4 regions of the Brucella sp. IR073 genome follow, and region 4 is predicted to be linked to each of the others. Evidence: predicted binding sites of a transcription regulator. Region 4 holds the regulator's gene; each other region holds the start of a gene.

Region 1 (4,208 bases), on a different contig from region 4:
CATCATTGTCGGTCACGGCATAGCCGTTGCCGTCCTTGTCGATGGCGAAGCCTTCGAGTTTGTCCATGACGTAGCCGTTTGCCTTTTTCAGGTCCGGCAGGAAGTCGTGCACCAGGGTCTTCTCGACCACCGGCAGCTCGCCGCCGAGCTTGGCGGGCTTCAGGCTGTCAAGCGAGACGCGGTAGAGCTTCTTCAGCGCGGCCTTGTCGCCGATGAGGTTGTCGCGCTCGACGATGTAGAGCTGGCCGTCATGGGCGGTGATTTCGGAGAGGCCGACCCAGCCGGACTCTGTCTTGTCGAGCGGGTAGCGCACCGCGGCCCATTCCTTGGCCTTCGGCTTGTAGGCGAGGAGCTTGACGGTGCCCTTGGGATCGTCGGCCCATTCGCGCTGCACGGCCATCCACAGCGTCGTGTCGTCGCCTTCGCCGGTGCGGGTGATGCCTTCGAGGCCGAAGCGGGTTTGGCCGGCGAAGATTTCCTCGGGGAGGGAGATCTCTTGCTTGATTTCACCCTTGCCGTTTACCTGGAAGATCGCATGGGGGACGAGCTTCTTGGCGTCGCCTTCATTGGCGAGCCAGAAGCCGCCATCGCCATCGGTGGTGATGCCTTCAAGATCGAGCTTCTGCGCCGGATGGCCGCCGCGGGTGACGGTCAGCGCCTTGGTGATTTCGGCCGGCTGCTTGGTCGCGTCGATGGTGAAGATGGTGGGCGACGACGAATAGAAGGAGTCGGAGACGGCGTAGAGCTTGCCGGCTTCTTTCTCATCCGCGACGAGGCCGGAAAGCGCACCCCAGCCGAGCGGCGAACCGTCTTCCTTGTTTGCCGAGATGATGGTCGGATAGGCGGGCTTGCCCTCTTCCAACTTGTAGACCATCACATGCGAGCGGGCGCCGCCGTCTTCCACGAGGTCGTTCTCATTGGCGGTGACAAGCAGGTTGCGCTCAGGAATGGCGGTGAGGCCTTCAGGGCCGACGCCCGAGGGCAGCAACTGGATGAATTCCGGCTCGCCGCCGGTATCCTTGTATACGCCGACGATGGAGGCTCGCTCGGAGGCGACGAAGATATATTTCGTCCCGCCGAAGGTGGCGATTTCGATGCCTTCCGGCTCGATGCCCTTCTTGGAAGAGCGCTTCTCGGGATAATGACCTATCGCCGCGATCTTGCGCTCCAGCGATGCGCCCGATTCAAAGAGCACCTTGCCGTCGCGGCTGAAGATGGTGAAGCCGCGCGAGCCGCCCTTGTAATCGCCTTCATTGGCGGTAACGAGACGGTTGTCGTCGAGCCACTTCACGGCGTCCGGCTCGCGCAGCGCGCCCTTCTGGCTCTTGTCGAAGGTGAGTGCGCCATCGGACTTTACGTCGATACCGTCGAGATCGACGCTGCCGGCGGAGAAATGCGAAACCACCTTGCCGCTCGCCGCATCGACGATGGCGATGTGGTTGTTTTCCTGCAAGGTGACGGCAACTTCATTCTTGCTGTTGAAGGAGACGAATTCCGGCTCCGGGTCCTCAGGGGCGATTTCGGAGAGGCCGGTGAGCGCGACGGTCTTCATGCCAGCACAATCGGGCGCGCCGTCCTTGAGCGGCACGATCTTCAGATCACCGCCCGGAAGCTGCGGCAGTTCGCCATCGTTCAGATCCTCGTCGCGCTCATTTTCGATGGCGATGGCGAGGAAGGCATTGTCCGGCGACACGGCGACCGAATCGGGCTGACCACCGAGATCGCAGCTCGCCTCGACCTTGCGGCTGGCGATGTCGATGACATCGAGACGTCCTGAGGGCTTCGTCTTGCTTTCCGAAGTGTTGACGGCAGCAAGCACCTTGCTCCCAACCACGGTCACGGACGTCGGCTCGCCTTCCATCTTGACGAGGCCGCCCGCCTTGGGCGTTGCCGGGTCGGTGATGTCGACAAAGCCGACTGCGCCATAGGGGCTGTCGGAATAGACCAGCGTCTTGCCATCCGGCGTCGCGGCGATGATCTCGGACGAGGTGGTCGCCTTCTTGTCGGCATCGGCGGGCAGGTTCTTCGCGACCGGGAAAGTGGCGATGCGGTTGAAGACCGGCTCAGCCAGCGCCGGGAAGGCGGCGGAAGCGCCAAGCGCGGTCAAAATGGCAAGATGGATGGAACGGCGTTGCATGAGTGAGGCTCCCTCTGATTTCGGCCCACTCCTCATGCAGCTTCATTTCAGTGGGATGACGGTTTCGTGACAGTTTGATGAAAGCGGCGGGCCGTCCACCGCATTCGTTCGGGCTACATTCTTGCCCCATGCGCAAAACGTCGCTATATAAGCAATGATTTCCCGGAAATTTGTGGTTTACCCCACGGCCCGCGCCCCCGGAGCGGACGAACGAGAGGACTATATCTAATGGCCACCCAGCTTCTTATGCCGAAGGCGACGGCCGTCTGGCTTGTCGATAATACCGCGCTGTCCTTCGACCAGATCGCCAATTTCTGCAAGCTGCATCCGCTCGAAGTCAAGGCGATTGCCGATGGCGAGGCCGCGCAGGGAATCAAGGGCCTCGACCCCGTCATCACCGGTCAGCTGACGCGCGAGGAAATCGCGCGCGCCGAGAAAGACCCCAATCACAAGCTGAAGCTCTCCGAGCCGAAGGTGCGCGTTCCGGAAGCCAAGCGCAAGGGCCCGCGCTATACGCCGCTGTCGAAGCGCCAGGACCGCCCGAACGCCATTCTCTGGCTGGTGCGCAACCATCCGGAACTGAAGGATGCGCAGATTTCGCGCCTCATCGGCACGACGAAATCGACCATCGAGCAGATCCGCAACCGCACCCACTGGAACTCCGCCAGCCTGCAGCCGATGGACCCGGTGACGCTTGGCCTGTGCTCGCAGATCGACCTCGACCTCGAAGTCGAACGCGCCTCGAAGAACCGCCCGGCGGTGGTCGATACCGGCGACACGCTGCTGCCCGCTTCCGCGACGGAGAATTTCGACTATCGCGATGAATTCTCGCCGCGCGAGGAAGAGGAGCTCGACGCCGACAAGGTGTTTGCGAAGCTGTCCTCGCTCAAGGGCTCGCGCAGCGAGGATGAGGACGAGGAGTAGTGGCTCGGCTCCCACCTTCCCCCTTGCGGGGAAGGTGCCCGCATTAGCGGGCGGAAGGGGTGGTGACGCCTGCGCTTGCTTCGAAGATCGTGGCGCCAAACGTCACCACCCCCACCCGACCCTTCGGGCCGTTCGTCGCTGGAAAAGCCAAATCGTTGGCTTTCCCTCGGCCTTCGGCCGACCGCTCCTCACCCCCGCAAGGGGGAGGGTGGGGATCAATACTGATCCCGATACACATTGAACTCCCGCATTTCCATCTGCCGGTAGAAATCGGCCAGCGTCTTTCCGCGCTCGGGGCGGAAGCGGCGGCCGGAGTCGGCGGCGAGCGAAATGCGGTCGGTGCGGAAGGTGCGAAACGCGGTGCGCAATTCGCACCAGCCGATGACCGTCCAGACCTTTCCCCAGAACCAAAGCCCGAGCGGGCGGATGTCACGGCCGCTCTCGCGTCCTTCGAGGTCGCGGTACTGGATCGTCAGAACATTGCCGCCATCGACGGCGCGCTCGACGATGTCGATGATGCGGCGCTCGTGTTCGCTTAGGTAAGCGGCGGGGGCGTGGACCTGCGTGTTGGCGATGCGCGAGCGGTCTTCCTTCGGCAAAACCGATTCGATCTTGATAAGAGCCTCTTCTGCGCCACGCGCCATGGATGCGCCACCCCAGGCGCGGACCAGCCGCGCGCCCACCACAAGGGCGACGATCTCGTCACGCGTGAACATCAGCGGCGGCAGGTCGAAGCCTTCGCGCAGGATATAGCCGACGCCCGCCTCGCCATCGATGGGAACCCCGGTCGATTGCAGGTCGGCAATGTCGCGATAGATGGTGCGCTCGGAGACTTCCAGCCGCTCGGCCAGTTGCCGCGCGGTCACCAGCCTGCCGCCACGCAGACGCTGCACGATCTGAAACAGACGGTCGGCGCGCCGCATGGCTTACACCCGCCCATATTCGCGGGACAGCATCCCGGCGAGGTCCTGGAGCTTGGCGGTCTCATCAGGATAGAGCGCTTCGAGGAAGGCCGTGGCGAAGGTCCCCGGCGCTGTGCCGGGAGCGGTGACAACGCGGTCATGGCTCACGGCGTGCGGCACGTCACGATAATGCTCCGCGCCGTGGTAAGTCCCGATCTTGCCTTCGATCCAGTTCTCGCCATTGC
Region 2 (4,208 bases), on a different contig from region 4:
AGTCAGAATGGCAAAAACGTTCCGCATGCGCATGAAGGTACTCATACGCAGCGAAACGTCAAATGCGAATTTCAGGATAAGGCCTTCCGTGAAGCGGAATAGCCTCACCATCGCGTGATCAGCCCTGACGCGCCTTGTAGCGTGGGGCGGTCTTGTTAATGATATAGATGCGGCCTTTGCGGCGAACCATGCGGTTGTCGCGATGACGGCCCTTGAGCGCTTTGAGCGAGTTCTTGATCTTCATGTCAGTCACCGGTCTGGTTGGCCCGTCGCCGGGCATCAATGAAGGCGCGCGAGGCACGCCCAAGAAAGGTTGGCGCGAAATAGCCAAGGATTGCGGCGGTTGTCAACTCCCGGCGACGTAAAAGATCGCCGCCAACTGACTCTATTTTTTGGGTTTTATGCGGGTGACGTGTCCCATCTTGCGGCCCGGACGCGCCTCTGCCTTGCCATAGAGATGCAGCACCGCCTGCGGCTCGGCAAGGAGCTCAGGCACACGCGCCACATCGTCGCCGATGAGATTCTCCATCACGCAATCGCTATGCCTGGTGGTGTCGCCCAGCGGCAGACCGGCGATGGCGCGGATATGCTGCTCGAACTGCGAAATGGCGCAGGCGGCTTCCGTCCAATGGCCGGAATTGTGGACGCGCGGCGCAAATTCGTTGGCAAGCAGCGTGCCGTCCTCGCGCACGAAGAACTCAAGGCCCATGACGCCGACATAATCGAGCGCATGCATGAGCTTTTCCGCCGCCTCGCGCGCCATATCAGCTGTGGCGGGCGCGATGGCCGATGGCACGGTGGAGGTCGCTAGAATGCCGTTGGAATGAACGTTCTCGGCGATGTCATAGGCGCGGGCATTGCCGGCACGGTCGCGGGCGGCGATGACCGAGACCTCGCGCTCGAACGGCACGAAGCCTTCGAGAATCGCGGGCGCATGGCCGATGGCATCGAGCGCGGCGTCGAGATCGTCGCTGCCATCGCCCTTGAGCCGCACCTGTCCCTTGCCGTCATAGCCGAGGCGCCGCGTTTTCAAAATGGCGGGACCGCCAATGGCCGCGAGGCCGGCGGCAAGGCTTTGCGGATCGCCAACGAGATGCCAGGGGGCGGTTTCGATGCCGCAATCGTTGAGGAAGGCTTTTTCGCGGAAACGGTCCTGCGAAACCTCGAGCGCGATGGGAGGAGGGAAGACCAATCTCTCTTCCGCCAGCTTCTGCGCCGCCCCGACCGGGACGTTCTCAAACTCATAGGTAACGACGTCACAGGCTTGCGCCAGTTCCGCCAGCGCTGCCTTATCATCATAAGCCGCGACGATTTGCCGGTTCGCGGCCTGCGCGGCAGGGCAGTCCGCTTGCGGCTCCAGAATCATGGTGCGGAAGCCGAGGCGCGCCGCCGCCTGCGCCAGCATGCGGCCGAGCTGCCCGCCGCCGATGATGCCGATCGTCGATCCCGGCTTCAGCATCGTCATGCCTCGTCCTTGGGGCGTTCGGCAACGCCTGCGCTCTGAACCTCCCGCCAAATCTCCAGCCGTCTCGCAAGCGCTTCATCGGAAAGCGCCAGCACAGCGGCGGCAAGAAGCGCGGCGTTGACAGCGCCGGAACGGCCGATAGCAAGGGTGCCGACCGGGATGCCCGCGGGCATCTGAACGATGGAAAGAAGCGAATCCTGACCAGAAAGCGCCTTCGATTCCACTGGGACGCCGAAAACGGGCAGGGGCGTCATCGAAGCGGCCATGCCCGGCAGATGCGCCGCGCCGCCGGCTCCGGCAATGATCACCTTGAAGCCCTCGGCCTTTGCGCCCTTGGCGAAGGCGACGAGGCGGTCCGGAGTGCGATGGGCGGAAACGATGCGGGCGTCGTAAGGTATCTCAAGCGCGGCGAGCGTCTCGGCGGCGTGGCGCATTGTCGGCCAATCGGACTGGCTGCCCATGATGATCGCCACATCGGCCCGTGTCTCAGCCATCGCCGCTTTCCTTTTATCGTTGGATGAAAGGCACTTAACCGAAAAGCCCCCGTCCCGCAAGGCAAGGTCTGGGATGAACCGGACGCTAGGCGATGATGTCGGGAATGATCTGGTCTTCCAGTTCCTGAAGCTTGTCCTTGATGGCCAGCTTCTTCTTTTTCATGCGCTGGATGCGCAACTGATCGCAGCCCACTTCGATCATAGCATTGATGGCGGCATCGAAGTCCGCATGTTCCTGCTTCAGACGTGCCACGGCCAGTCTGATATCTGCCTGTTCCTGATCGGACATCCGGTTTGTCCCGTTCTGATTATCTATTTTCAGGATATCTAGCCCCGGCGCAGCCCATATCACATTTCGCCAGAATAGAAAATGCTACTATTCCGAAATCGACTTCCTCGCAAAGTCGTGGCAGACTGTCATCGCTCTGTCACGAAGACTTCAGGCAGAGGCGGTTCCCGGCTCCCGCTTAGTTGACGGGAGACGTTCGGAAACGGCGGAAAATCGCCTGATTAGCTTCTGAGCATATATTGGTGCGGCGGCTTCCAAAGGCTGCTTCATGACCCGGCCTCGCTATCCGGCCGGTTCCGTGAGTCCTGTTGACGACAACCAACCCAAAGGAGATCCAATCATGGCCATTGAGACCCATCTTGCTACGCTGGAGAAGAAGCATGGCGCCCTGGACAGGGAGATCGCCGAGGCGATGGCCTGCCCGGCGATGGATAATCTCCACATCGCGGATCTCAAGCGCAAGAAACTGATGCTCAAGGACCAGATTGAAAAGCTCAGGGTGCAGGTGACGCGCCACTGAGCTGGAACACCGATTAGCGGCTTGCAAGGCACCCCCCTCTGTCCTGCCGGACATCTCCCCCTCAAGGGGGGAGATTAGCTGACGCTACCCTCCGCCTTCATTCTGCGACGTTTGTGATTGGCGCCGGGCATTGATAAAGGCGTAATCTCCCCCCTTGAGGGGGAGATGCCCGGCAGGGCAGAGGGGGGTGCTGTCCCGCCAGTCTCTCAAATTATGGCAAGAGGGGTCTATCTCATCCCTGCTCCTCCGCACGCGGAATAAGCTTTAATCCCTCCGGCGTCGCGGCGCGCTCGGGGAGGCTTTGGAAATTTTCCTTCTCCTCGCGGGAGGGGGCAGGGCGCTGGCGCGAGCGGATGATGGCGTAGCCGGTGATGGACATATGCGCCAGCGCAGTGACGGCGAAGAGCGCCGCGGGCCAGAGATATTCCATTGCGAAGGCGGCGACGAGCGGCCCGATCATGGTGCCGAAGCCGTAGAGCAGCAGCAGGCCGCCTGAGATCTTCACGTAATTCTCCGATGCCGCGAAGTCGTTGGCGTGGGCCACGGCGACGGGATAGAGCGCGTAGGCGAGCCCGCCGTAAATTGCGGTGAGGACAAGGATGGTGACGGCGTCGGTGGGCGCGATCAGGAAGATGGTGAGGCCAATGAGCGAGGACGCGCCCGCCACGCCCGCCAGCACGAAGCGGCGGTCGGTCATGTCGGAAAGGCGTCCCACGGGGATTTGCGAGAGCGCGCCGGCGAGAATGGTGAAGCTCACCATGAGGGCGATCATGGTGGTGTCGATGCCGGAATCGGCGCCATAGACCGCACCGAGCGTGCCCCAGGCGCCATTGGCGATGCCGATGAGAATGCAGCCGACGGACGCGACGGGCGAGTTGCGGTAGAGGGCCTTCAAGTCCAGTTCCACGCTGCTCAGCGGCTTGGGGCTGGTGGCGGTGGAGATGGCGGTGGGGATCAGCGCGAGGCAGAACAGGATCCCCGATACCATGAAAAGGCTGTCGCCCCGCACATTGCCGCCGGCGACCATCATCTGGCCACTCATGACGGCGCCGTAGTTGACCATCATGTAAAGGCCGAAGATGCGCCCGCGGGTTTCGTTGGTGGCGCGCTCGTTGAGCCAGCTTTCGATGACCATGAATGCGCCCGCCATGGCGAAGCCGGTGAAGGCCCGCAGCGCGATCCAGATGACGGAATCGACGAAAAGCCCGGTCAGGAGCGCGATGATCGCGGCGGAGGAGGCGAAGAAGCCGAAGGCGCGGACATGGCCCACCCGGCGCACCAGCCTTGGCGCCAGCAGGCAACCGGTGATGAATCCGCCTGCCCAGGCGGTACCGAGAAGACCCAGGGAACTGATGGCAAAGCCTTCAGCCCCGCCGCGCAAGGGAAGCAAAAGGCCGTGAAGCCCGGATCCGGCCAAAAGAAACGCCGTGCCGCAGAGCA
Region 3 (4,208 bases), 110 kb from region 4:
CTACGCCGCCAAGAAGGCCGGACGGAACCGCACCTATGCGGAAGGCATCGCCGCCTGAGCCGAACCGAAGGCCGGCTCGAAAGACCTTTTACCCGACGACAATGGGCGCCTTGCCCGGCACGCGGTTATAGAGGTCGATGATATCCTGGTTCATCAGCCGCACGCAGCCGGAAGACATCGCCTGTCCGATGGACCACCATTCCGGCGAGCCATGGATGCGATAGCCGGTGTCGGCACCGTTCTTGAAAATATAGAGCGCGCGGGCGCCGAGCGGATTCTGCGGGCCCGGCTCCATACCGTTGCGATATTGCTCGAGCTCGGGCTTGCGCTGGATCATCTCCGGCGGCGGCGTCCAGCGCGGCCATTGCTTCTTATATTGCACATTGGCGCGGCCCGACCAGCGGAAGCCGTCCTTGCCAATGCCGACGCCGTAGCGGATGGCATCGCCGCCCGGCTGTACCAGATAGAGATAGCGGTCCTTCAGGCTAACCACGATGGTGCCGGGCGCTTCGCCCGTGGGATCGGGAACGATCTGGCGGCGGAACTGCTTCGGCACTTTCTCGTAGGGAATGGCCGGCAGGGAGTAAGGTCCCTCCTGCACCGCAGCATACATGACATCTGGCGTGGTGACCGCCTTGTCGACGCTGATCTGCGGGCGGATCGCCCCTGTGGGCATGGTGTCGAGATTGAGGCCCGACATGTCAAAAGTCTGGGAACATCCAGTCGCGCCAGTAAGCGCCACCGCCCCGGCCCCGAAGATGAATGCCCGGCGGTTCAGATAATCCGGTTCTCTCGACATGGATGCTACACGACCCCAAACACAACGAATAAGGCGACTTTGCCTCATTCGTGGTTGATGAAGCGTTAAGCAAGGCCCCATCGATAACCTCAACGTGACTTCCCCTTGATCGGCCGGTCGCGTAAAAGTAGAGGTCCCCTACAATTTGCGTAAGATGGTGAGAGCCGGAGAGAGCCTTGGAACCGATCGCCGACTATTATCCATGGGGCCGATATTTTTCTGTTCCATCCGCGCGCGATTGGAACCTCCTGCTGTTCGCAGGCCTCCTTTCCATCGCGGCGCAACTGTCCCCGGCTTATGCCGACGATGCGTATGCAGCGCCGCCTTTGTCCGCTACGCGCGGCGTAGTGGAGCTTTTTACCAGCCAGGGCTGCGTTTCCTGCCCTCCCGCCGATGCCACATTGAGCGAGCTCGCCAAGCGCACGGATCTCGTGACGCTCGCCTTCCACGTCGACTATTGGGATTATCTCGGCTGGCGCGACACGCTCGCCACCTCTGAGAACACGGCGCGGCAGAATGCCTATCGCAATGCGCTGAAAGCGCGAATGATCTATACCCCCCAAGTCATTCTCAACGGCCGCACCGAGCTCAACGGCAATGACGCGAAGAGCATAAAGGCAGGTATTGCAAGGCTGGCTGACGGTCCCGGCGGCCTCAGCGTACCTGTTTCGATCAGCAGGCAAGACGGCCAGCGCCTCGTCATCGAGGCAGGCGCGGGCAGGAAACCGGACACCCCTGTTCATCTTCTCGTGGCCTATTTTGATGACAAGATAACCGTCCCCATCGGCAAGGGCGACAACAGGGGACGCTCGGTCACCTACCGCAACGCGGTCCGCGATATCGAAACGATCGGCATGTGGGACGGTAAGCCGCTGCGCGTGGAAATCCCGGCTTCGGAGCTTTCGAAGAAGAAGGCCTCAGGCTGCGCCGTGCTGCTGCAGGAAGTCGGTTACGACAACCGCCTGGGCGGCATTCTGGGCGCCGCCATGCTCCGGCGCAGGCCTGACAAACTTTTCGAGTGATGGTTGATGCAAAAAAAGAGGCCGGCGCATTGCCAGCCTGAAGCTTTCGTGGCTGTTGCCGTTGCGGATGGTGAAAAGCTGAGTGGTTTTCACCATCCTGAATGCTGCTGGTTCGGTCCGGACAGCCCATTGGGCGGGGGGCTTGGGGTTGAGCGTGTCCAGACCGAACCGTCTCAGGCAACGAGAGGGATGTTGCTGGCATAATTGGGCTGCAATGCGAACGGCAAAAGGCGAAAATGTGGCGGGCCGTAACCTATGGCAACACGGTGTAGCGTTTCGTGAGAGCTTGCGAATTTTCAAAGCAATTGCGCATTTTGGCTTGAAAAGCCAGGTGCGAGGTTTCACCTTCTAGTCATGGAACTGTCATGTGGTTCCGGTGCAGGCCGGAGGGCGGCCCGCGCCTGACTATGCTCGAGCGAAGAGGATATGATGGACGGCGGAAACAGAGGTTCATCGCAGATCGAAGCTTCGGCGATATCCATCGATGCGGCAAGGGCGCGGCAACAGGTCCTGCCGGTAACCTTCAACCGCCACGAACTCGATAAAATCCTGCGCATTTACGGGCGAATGGTGGCATCCGGCGAGTGGCGCGACTACGCCATCGATCACCTGAGCGACCGCGCCGTTTTCTCCATCTTTCGCCGCGCCAGCGAAATCCCCCTGTTCCGCATCGAAAAGAACCCGAAGCTGGCGCAGCGCCAGGGAGCCTATTCGGTCATCGCCGCCAGCGGTCTCATCCTCAAGCGCGGCCACGAACTGGAGCGGGTCTTGCGCGTGTTCGACAAGAGCTTGCGGCTGGTTGAGGTATAGCGCCTCCTTCCCCGCAAGGGGAAGGAGGGCGATCCCTGGAAACAAAAAGGGCAGCGTTTCCGCTGCCCTTTCTTCAATCCTTGGTCCAGAAAAATCAGTTCCGGTTGTTGCCCATGAACTGCAGCAGGAACATGAACATGTTGATGAAGTCGAGATAGAGCCTGAGCGCGCCCATCACGATCTTGCGGCCCATCGTGTCGGACGAGTCGCCCTCGAAATACATCTCCTTGATCGACTGCGTGTCATACGCCGTCAGCCCTGCGAAGATGAGAACACCGAGCACCGAAACGGCGAACTGCAGCGCAGTCGAGCCGAGGAAGATGTTCACGATGGACGCGAGGATGAGGCCGAACACGCCCATCATCAGGAACGAGCCCATCGCGGAAAGATCACGCTTGGTCGTATAGCCGTAGAGCGACAGCGCGCCGAAGGACGCGGCGGTCACGAAGAAGGTTCGCACGATGCTCTGGCCGGTGAAGACCAGGAAGATCGACGAAAGCGACAGGCCGACCAGGGCGGCATAGACCCAGAAGGTCACCCGCGCCGCGCCGACGCTAAAATTCTCGATGCGGAAGCTCAGGAAGAACACGGCGATCAGCGGAGCCAGCATGATCACCCAGCGCAGCGGGCTGGCGTAAAGAAGCTGGGCAAAGGCCGGGTTCGATTGGGCAAGTACCGATGTGCCGAGAGCCGCGATGCCGGTGACGGCAAGGCCCAGGGCCATCATATTGTAGACGCCCAGCATATAGCTGCGAAGGCCCTGATCGACGCCAGTGTCTACACGGACGCCGGCCGGGCTTCTCGCTTGCATGTTTCGATAGTCAACCATGGTTTTCCTCTTGCGTTGTCCCGTCCGGTATCGGGGGCACTCCCCGGGCGCCGCTGGCGGGACCCCAGCATACCTGCCCAAGATTATGGGGATTCAAAGGTGCCTTCACAAGTGTCGCGAGCATGATTCCGAAAAGTTGCAGGCTTTTCGAATAGGATCATGCGGCTGAAAAAGCTGTTTTGGGGCCAGCGACAACCATTCTGGCCCCAATTTATTGCGTTTTTATGGATTCCGCAGCACCGAAGCGGCTTTTTGGCCTAATATGCGCCATGTGCCGAGCAGGCCGAAGCCGACCGTCAGCACCAGCGCGATCGCCACCGTCATCAGCGCCACATCGGGCAGGAATTGCGCCTGCAATTGCATGACGCGCGCCACCACATACCAGCCGGCGACGCCGCCCGCGATGAGCGCGAAGACAGCCGTCGCCAGTCCCAGCATCAGATATTCCAGCGAAAATGCCTTGATCAGCGTCCGCCGCGTGGCGCCCAGCGTCTTCAGCACCACCGCGTCATGGGTGCGCGCCCGGTTGCCCGCCGCAAGCGCCCCGCCCAGCACCAGCACCGAGGCGCCGAGCGCGACGGCCGCCGCCGCGCGGATGGCGGTCGCAAGCTGACCCACCAGATCGTTGGCGACATCGATGGCGTCCTTGACTCGCACGGAGGTCACGGCGGGGAAGGCCCGCGTCACCGTGCGCAGAACATTGGCTTCCTGTTCCGGCGAAGCGCTGGGCTCCGTCAGCGTCGCCAGC
Region 4 (4,208 bases):
GCCGCTGCTGCTCATCGGCATGGTCGCTTTCGTCGTCGGCTATCCGACTACGCCGCTCGATCCCTCGACCGCGCTGCCGGTGCAGATTTATATGTGGGCCAATGAGGCGGAGCGTGCCTTTGTCGAGCGCACGTCCGGCGCTATCATCGTGCTGCTCCTGTTCCTCGCGGTCATGAATATTGGTGCCATCATCCTGCGCCGCCGTTTCGAGCGCCGCTGGTAAACCGGGAGATGTGAAGAAATGAACCTGATGACCGAACGATCTCTCGAAAAAGCAGTGGGGGAGAAGATGAACGCTGTCACCGCCAAGAACAAAATGAAGGGCGAGAAGGTTTCCGTCTTCTACGGCGCGAAACAAGCGCTGTTCGACGTCGATCTCGACATTCCCGAGAAGATGGTGACGGCGCTGATCGGCCCCTCCGGCTGCGGCAAGTCCACCTTCCTGCGCTCGCTCAACCGCATGAACGATACGGTCGAGGGCTGCCGCGTGACCGGCAACATCACCCTCGACGGCGAGGATATCTACGATCCGAAGATCGACGTCGTCGAGCTTCGGGCGCGTGTGGGGATGGTCTTCCAGAAGCCCAATCCTTTCCCCAAGTCGATCTATGAGAATGTTGCCTACGGCCCGCGCATTCATGGCCTCGCCAAGAACCGTCACGAGCTGGATGAAATCGTGGAGAGCAGCCTGCGCCGCGCCAGCCTGTTCGAAGAGGTGAAGGATCGTCTGCATGATGCCGGCACCGGCCTTTCCGGGGGCCAGCAGCAGCGCCTCTGCATCGCCCGTGCCATTGCGGTGAGCCCGGAAGTGATTTTGATGGACGAGCCTTGCTCCGCGCTCGACCCCATCGCCACCGCCAAGGTGGAAGAGCTGATCGACGAGCTGCGCCAGAACTACACCATCGTCATCGTGACGCACTCGATGCAGCAGGCGGCTCGCGTGTCGCAGCGCACCGCCATGTTCCACCTGGGCAATCTGGTCGAGGTCGGCGACACCGAGATGATGTTCACGACGCCCAAGGAAAAACGCACCCAGGATTACATCACCGGACGCTTCGGCTGACGGGCTGGTCTGGAAGAAATTGAGGACAAACGAAATGCCATCCCAGCACACAGTCCGCTCCTATGATGAGGAGTTGAAGTTCCTGGCGCACAAGATCGCCGAGATGGGCGGCCATGCCGAGCGCATGGTCGAGCAATCGGTCGAGGCCATCGTCAATGCCGACAACGCGCTCGCGCAGCGCGTCATCTCCGATGACCTGATCCTTGACGCCAGCGAGCGCGAGATCGACGACCGCGCCGTCACCATCATCGCCAAGCGCCAGCCCATGGCCTCGGACCTGCGCGAGATCATCGGCGCCATCCGCATCTCCTCCGATCTGGAGCGCGTCGGCGACCTCGGCAAGAACATTGCCAAGCGCGTCGCCGCCGTGTCGGATACCCGCCAGCCGATCAAGGTCTATCGCGGCCTGCAGACGCTGGCCGAACTGGCGCTGACGCAGCTGAAGGAAGTGCTCGACGCCTTTGCATCGCGCTCGGTCGCCCAGATCAACATCGTGCGCGACCGCGACGACGAGATCGATGCCATGTACACCTCGCTGTTCCGCGAGCTCTTGACCTATATGATGGAAGACCCGCGCAACATCTCGGCCTGCACGCATCTTCTCTTCTGCGCCAAGAACATCGAGCGCATCGGCGACCATGCGACCAATATCGCCGAGACGGTCTATTACATCGTCACCGGCCAGCAGATGCCGCCCGATCGCCCGAAGGAAGATCTGAGCCACGGCATCGTCGTGGACGAGGCGAAGCGGGCTTAACCAGCTCGCACCCTCCCTCCCCGCAAGGGGGAAGGAGGGTGCGAGCCCTGCCCGGTGGGGGTGGCGGGGATGCCTTGGGGGCCGGCATATCCGCTTCGACAAGCATATTCTAATGAGGAACTGCTGAAATGGCCCATGCACCCAAAGTCGCGGTTGTCGAAGACGAGGAGGCGCTGAGCGTCCTCCTGCGTTACAATCTCGAGGCGGAAGGCTATCTGGTCGATACTATCCTGCGCGGGGACGAGGCGGAAATCGCCTTGCGCGAGAATGTGCCTGATCTCCTGATCCTCGACTGGATGCTGCCCGGCGTCTCCGGCATCGAGCTTTGCCGCCGCCTGCGCCAGCGGGTGGAAACGGAGCGCCTGCCGATCATCATGCTGACCGCGCGCGGCGAAGAGAGCGAGCGGGTGCGAGGCCTTGGCGTCGGTGCGGACGATTATGTCGTGAAGCCCTTCTCGACCCCGGAACTGCTCGCCCGCGTCAAGGCGATGCTGCGCCGCGCCAAGCCGAGCCTGCTTTCCCACGTGCTGAAAGTGGGTGACCTCGTGCTCGACCGCGAGCAGCACCGCGTCTACCGCAAGGACCGGGAAATCCGCTTAGGGCCCACGGAATTTCGCCTGCTCGAATATTTCATGATGTCGCCGGGCCGCGTCTTTTCGCGCAGCCAGTTGCTGGACGGTGTCTGGGGGCCGGATATCTATGTCGATGACCGCACGGTGGACGTTCATGTCGGGCGTTTGCGCAAGGCCATCAATACGGGTCGTGCCGTCGATCCGATTCGCACGGTTCGGGGCGCCGGCTACTCGTTCGGGTAGATAATATTGTGGCAAAGCGCCAATAAAGTGAAAGATTTATAAAAAGTAAATATTACTATACTGGTAAGTATTATTAAGAAATAGTTAGGAAAACGGCAGGATATTATGTTTATCCCGCCGTTTTTCTTCGTTGCCATTCTTTGGCCTAAAACATGCGTCCTCATGGCTGCCTTCGTTGAGGTGTCCAAGCATGAGACTGAGCTTTTGAAGAGCGCTGAAAACTGGAAAATCCTGGCCGTGGCCGGTGCGATTATCGCGCCTGTCGTCATGACGGGATGCACGACGTCGAAGGGCAGCGGATCCGGCCAATCGGCCAAGGGAACCGTCTCGCAGTCGAGTGCGTCGGGCTATGGCTATACGGCTGGCGGCAAGAAAACCTACGCCTATACCGCCAAAGACAGGGAATGCCTCAAGCGGGCAATGTATTTCGAATCGAACCGCTCCAGCGAGGATGGCTTTCTCGCGGTCGGAACGGTGGTGATGAACCGCCTGGCCTCCGGCAGATATCCGGACACGATCTGCGGCGTCGTCGGCCAGAAGAACCAGTTTGCGCCCGGCGTGCTCTCCCGCCCGATGAAATCGCTCCCGGAACTCGATGAAGCCGCGGATGCGGTGCTGCGCGGCGAGCGGCACCCCAAGGTGAAGCAGGCCATGTTCTTCCACACGGCCGGGCTGAAATTCCCCTATCGCAACATGCACTATGTACTGGTGGCGGGCGGCAATGCCTTCTATGAGAAGCGCCGCCGCGACGGCTCGCTCGAAACGCCGATCCTCGAGACCCCGCGCCTCATCGCCGCCGCCGATGTGCTGAAGCCGGCAATGCCCGCCTTGGGCCACGAGCGTGCGGTGCCGATTCCTACGGCCTCGCCCGTCGACCGGACGATGGTCGCCAGCATTGCGTCTGACCAGGGCTTCGGCCCCCGCGCCAAGGGGGATCGCGTGACGCGCGCCCCGACGGCACGGGTCGAGACGGTCGCCTGGCAGACCGGCCCCGCCCCGGTGCGCATGGGAACCACCACGACCTCCACGCAAATCGAACTGGGCTATGATTCAGGCCGCAAGCCCATCGACGCGATCGGTGAGTTGCTGCTTAAACAGGACAGGCCTGAGCCGGCGTTTCAGTAGGATAATATCGGCGCACGGAATCGCCGAAGCAATTTGCTTCTTGTTGGAAGCGCTGTCCGCCAACATATGATTGTTACCGCGGTCTCACCCGCACCGGAAACGGCTGATAGATCACCATCGGCGGCCCGAACGGCCGGTAGAACGGTTCGTCGAAGGCCGCGCGGCGGGCTGCCCGCCGGTCGAGATCGAGTTGCAGCAGGCAGTTGGCGAGCGCGTCGGTATTGGGCCGGAAGCCATAGGCGCGGCAGGTCTGGATGTCGGCGGCGCGCCGCTCCTCGGGCGTCATCGTCGTGCATCCGGTAAGCGCGGCGGTGAGAAGGATACCACAGAACGCAAGTTTCTTCATGGGTCGGTCTTTCCTGATCCGCTGCCGACTATAGCAGAGGGCGCGGTGCGATGGCTACTGGCGCGAGAGGGTAGCCAGCTTCGGTCTGCGGGAGTATGAAGA

What was found. Region 4 encodes PhoB, which activates phosphate uptake and scavenging genes when phosphate is short. Its sites were predicted from a motif close to TGTCATNNANCTGTCAT; they were not measured.
Positions count from the first base shown of each region.
Region 1: a site for PhoB is predicted at 2,193-2,209, ahead of ACOWVG_RS08290 (esterase-like activity of phytase family protein). Genes of this name have one in related genera too.
Region 2: a site for PhoB is predicted at 2,375-2,391, ahead of ACOWVG_RS08315 (YdcH family protein). Genes of this name have one in related genera too.
Region 3: a site for PhoB is predicted at 2,172-2,188, ahead of ACOWVG_RS04610 (DUF2794 domain-containing protein). Genes of this name have one in related genera too.

Region 1 is NZ_JBAKHD010000003.1:314,498-318,705, reverse strand. Features, by position in the region: gene ACOWVG_RS08290 (esterase-like activity of phytase family protein) at 1-2,137, opposite strand, end outside; gene ACOWVG_RS08285 (DUF1013 domain-containing protein) at 2,366-3,061, shown strand; gene ACOWVG_RS08280 (helix-turn-helix transcriptional regulator) at 3,277-3,984, opposite strand; gene ACOWVG_RS08275 (DJ-1/PfpI family protein) at 3,988-4,208, opposite strand, start outside.
Region 2 is NZ_JBAKHD010000003.1:320,609-324,816, reverse strand. Features, by position in the region: gene ACOWVG_RS08335 (tetratricopeptide repeat protein) at 1-45, opposite strand, end outside; gene ykgO (type B 50S ribosomal protein L36) at 119-244, opposite strand; gene ACOWVG_RS08325 (5-(carboxyamino)imidazole ribonucleotide synthase) at 386-1,465, opposite strand; gene purE (5-(carboxyamino)imidazole ribonucleotide mutase) at 1,462-1,959, opposite strand; gene ACOWVG_RS08315 (YdcH family protein) at 2,045-2,248, opposite strand; gene ACOWVG_RS08310 (YdcH family protein) at 2,586-2,768, shown strand; gene ACOWVG_RS08305 (MFS transporter) at 3,001-4,208, opposite strand, start outside.
Region 3 is NZ_JBAKHD010000002.1:172,785-176,992, reverse strand. Features, by position in the region: gene ACOWVG_RS04625 (diguanylate cyclase domain-containing protein) at 1-58, shown strand, start outside; gene ACOWVG_RS04620 (L,D-transpeptidase) at 89-799, opposite strand; gene ACOWVG_RS04615 (DUF1223 domain-containing protein) at 976-1,821, shown strand; gene ACOWVG_RS04610 (DUF2794 domain-containing protein) at 2,251-2,631, shown strand; gene ACOWVG_RS04605 (Bax inhibitor-1/YccA family protein) at 2,726-3,460, opposite strand; gene ACOWVG_RS04600 (ABC transporter permease) at 3,683-4,208, opposite strand, start outside.
Region 4 is NZ_JBAKHD010000002.1:286,476-290,683, reverse strand. Features, by position in the region: gene pstA (phosphate ABC transporter permease PstA) at 1-223, shown strand, start outside; gene pstB (phosphate ABC transporter ATP-binding protein PstB) at 290-1,063, shown strand; gene phoU (phosphate signaling complex protein PhoU) at 1,098-1,820, shown strand; gene phoB (phosphate regulon transcriptional regulator PhoB) at 1,949-2,635, shown strand; gene ACOWVG_RS05140 (cell wall hydrolase) at 2,798-3,760, shown strand; gene ACOWVG_RS05135 (hypothetical protein) at 3,834-4,106, opposite strand.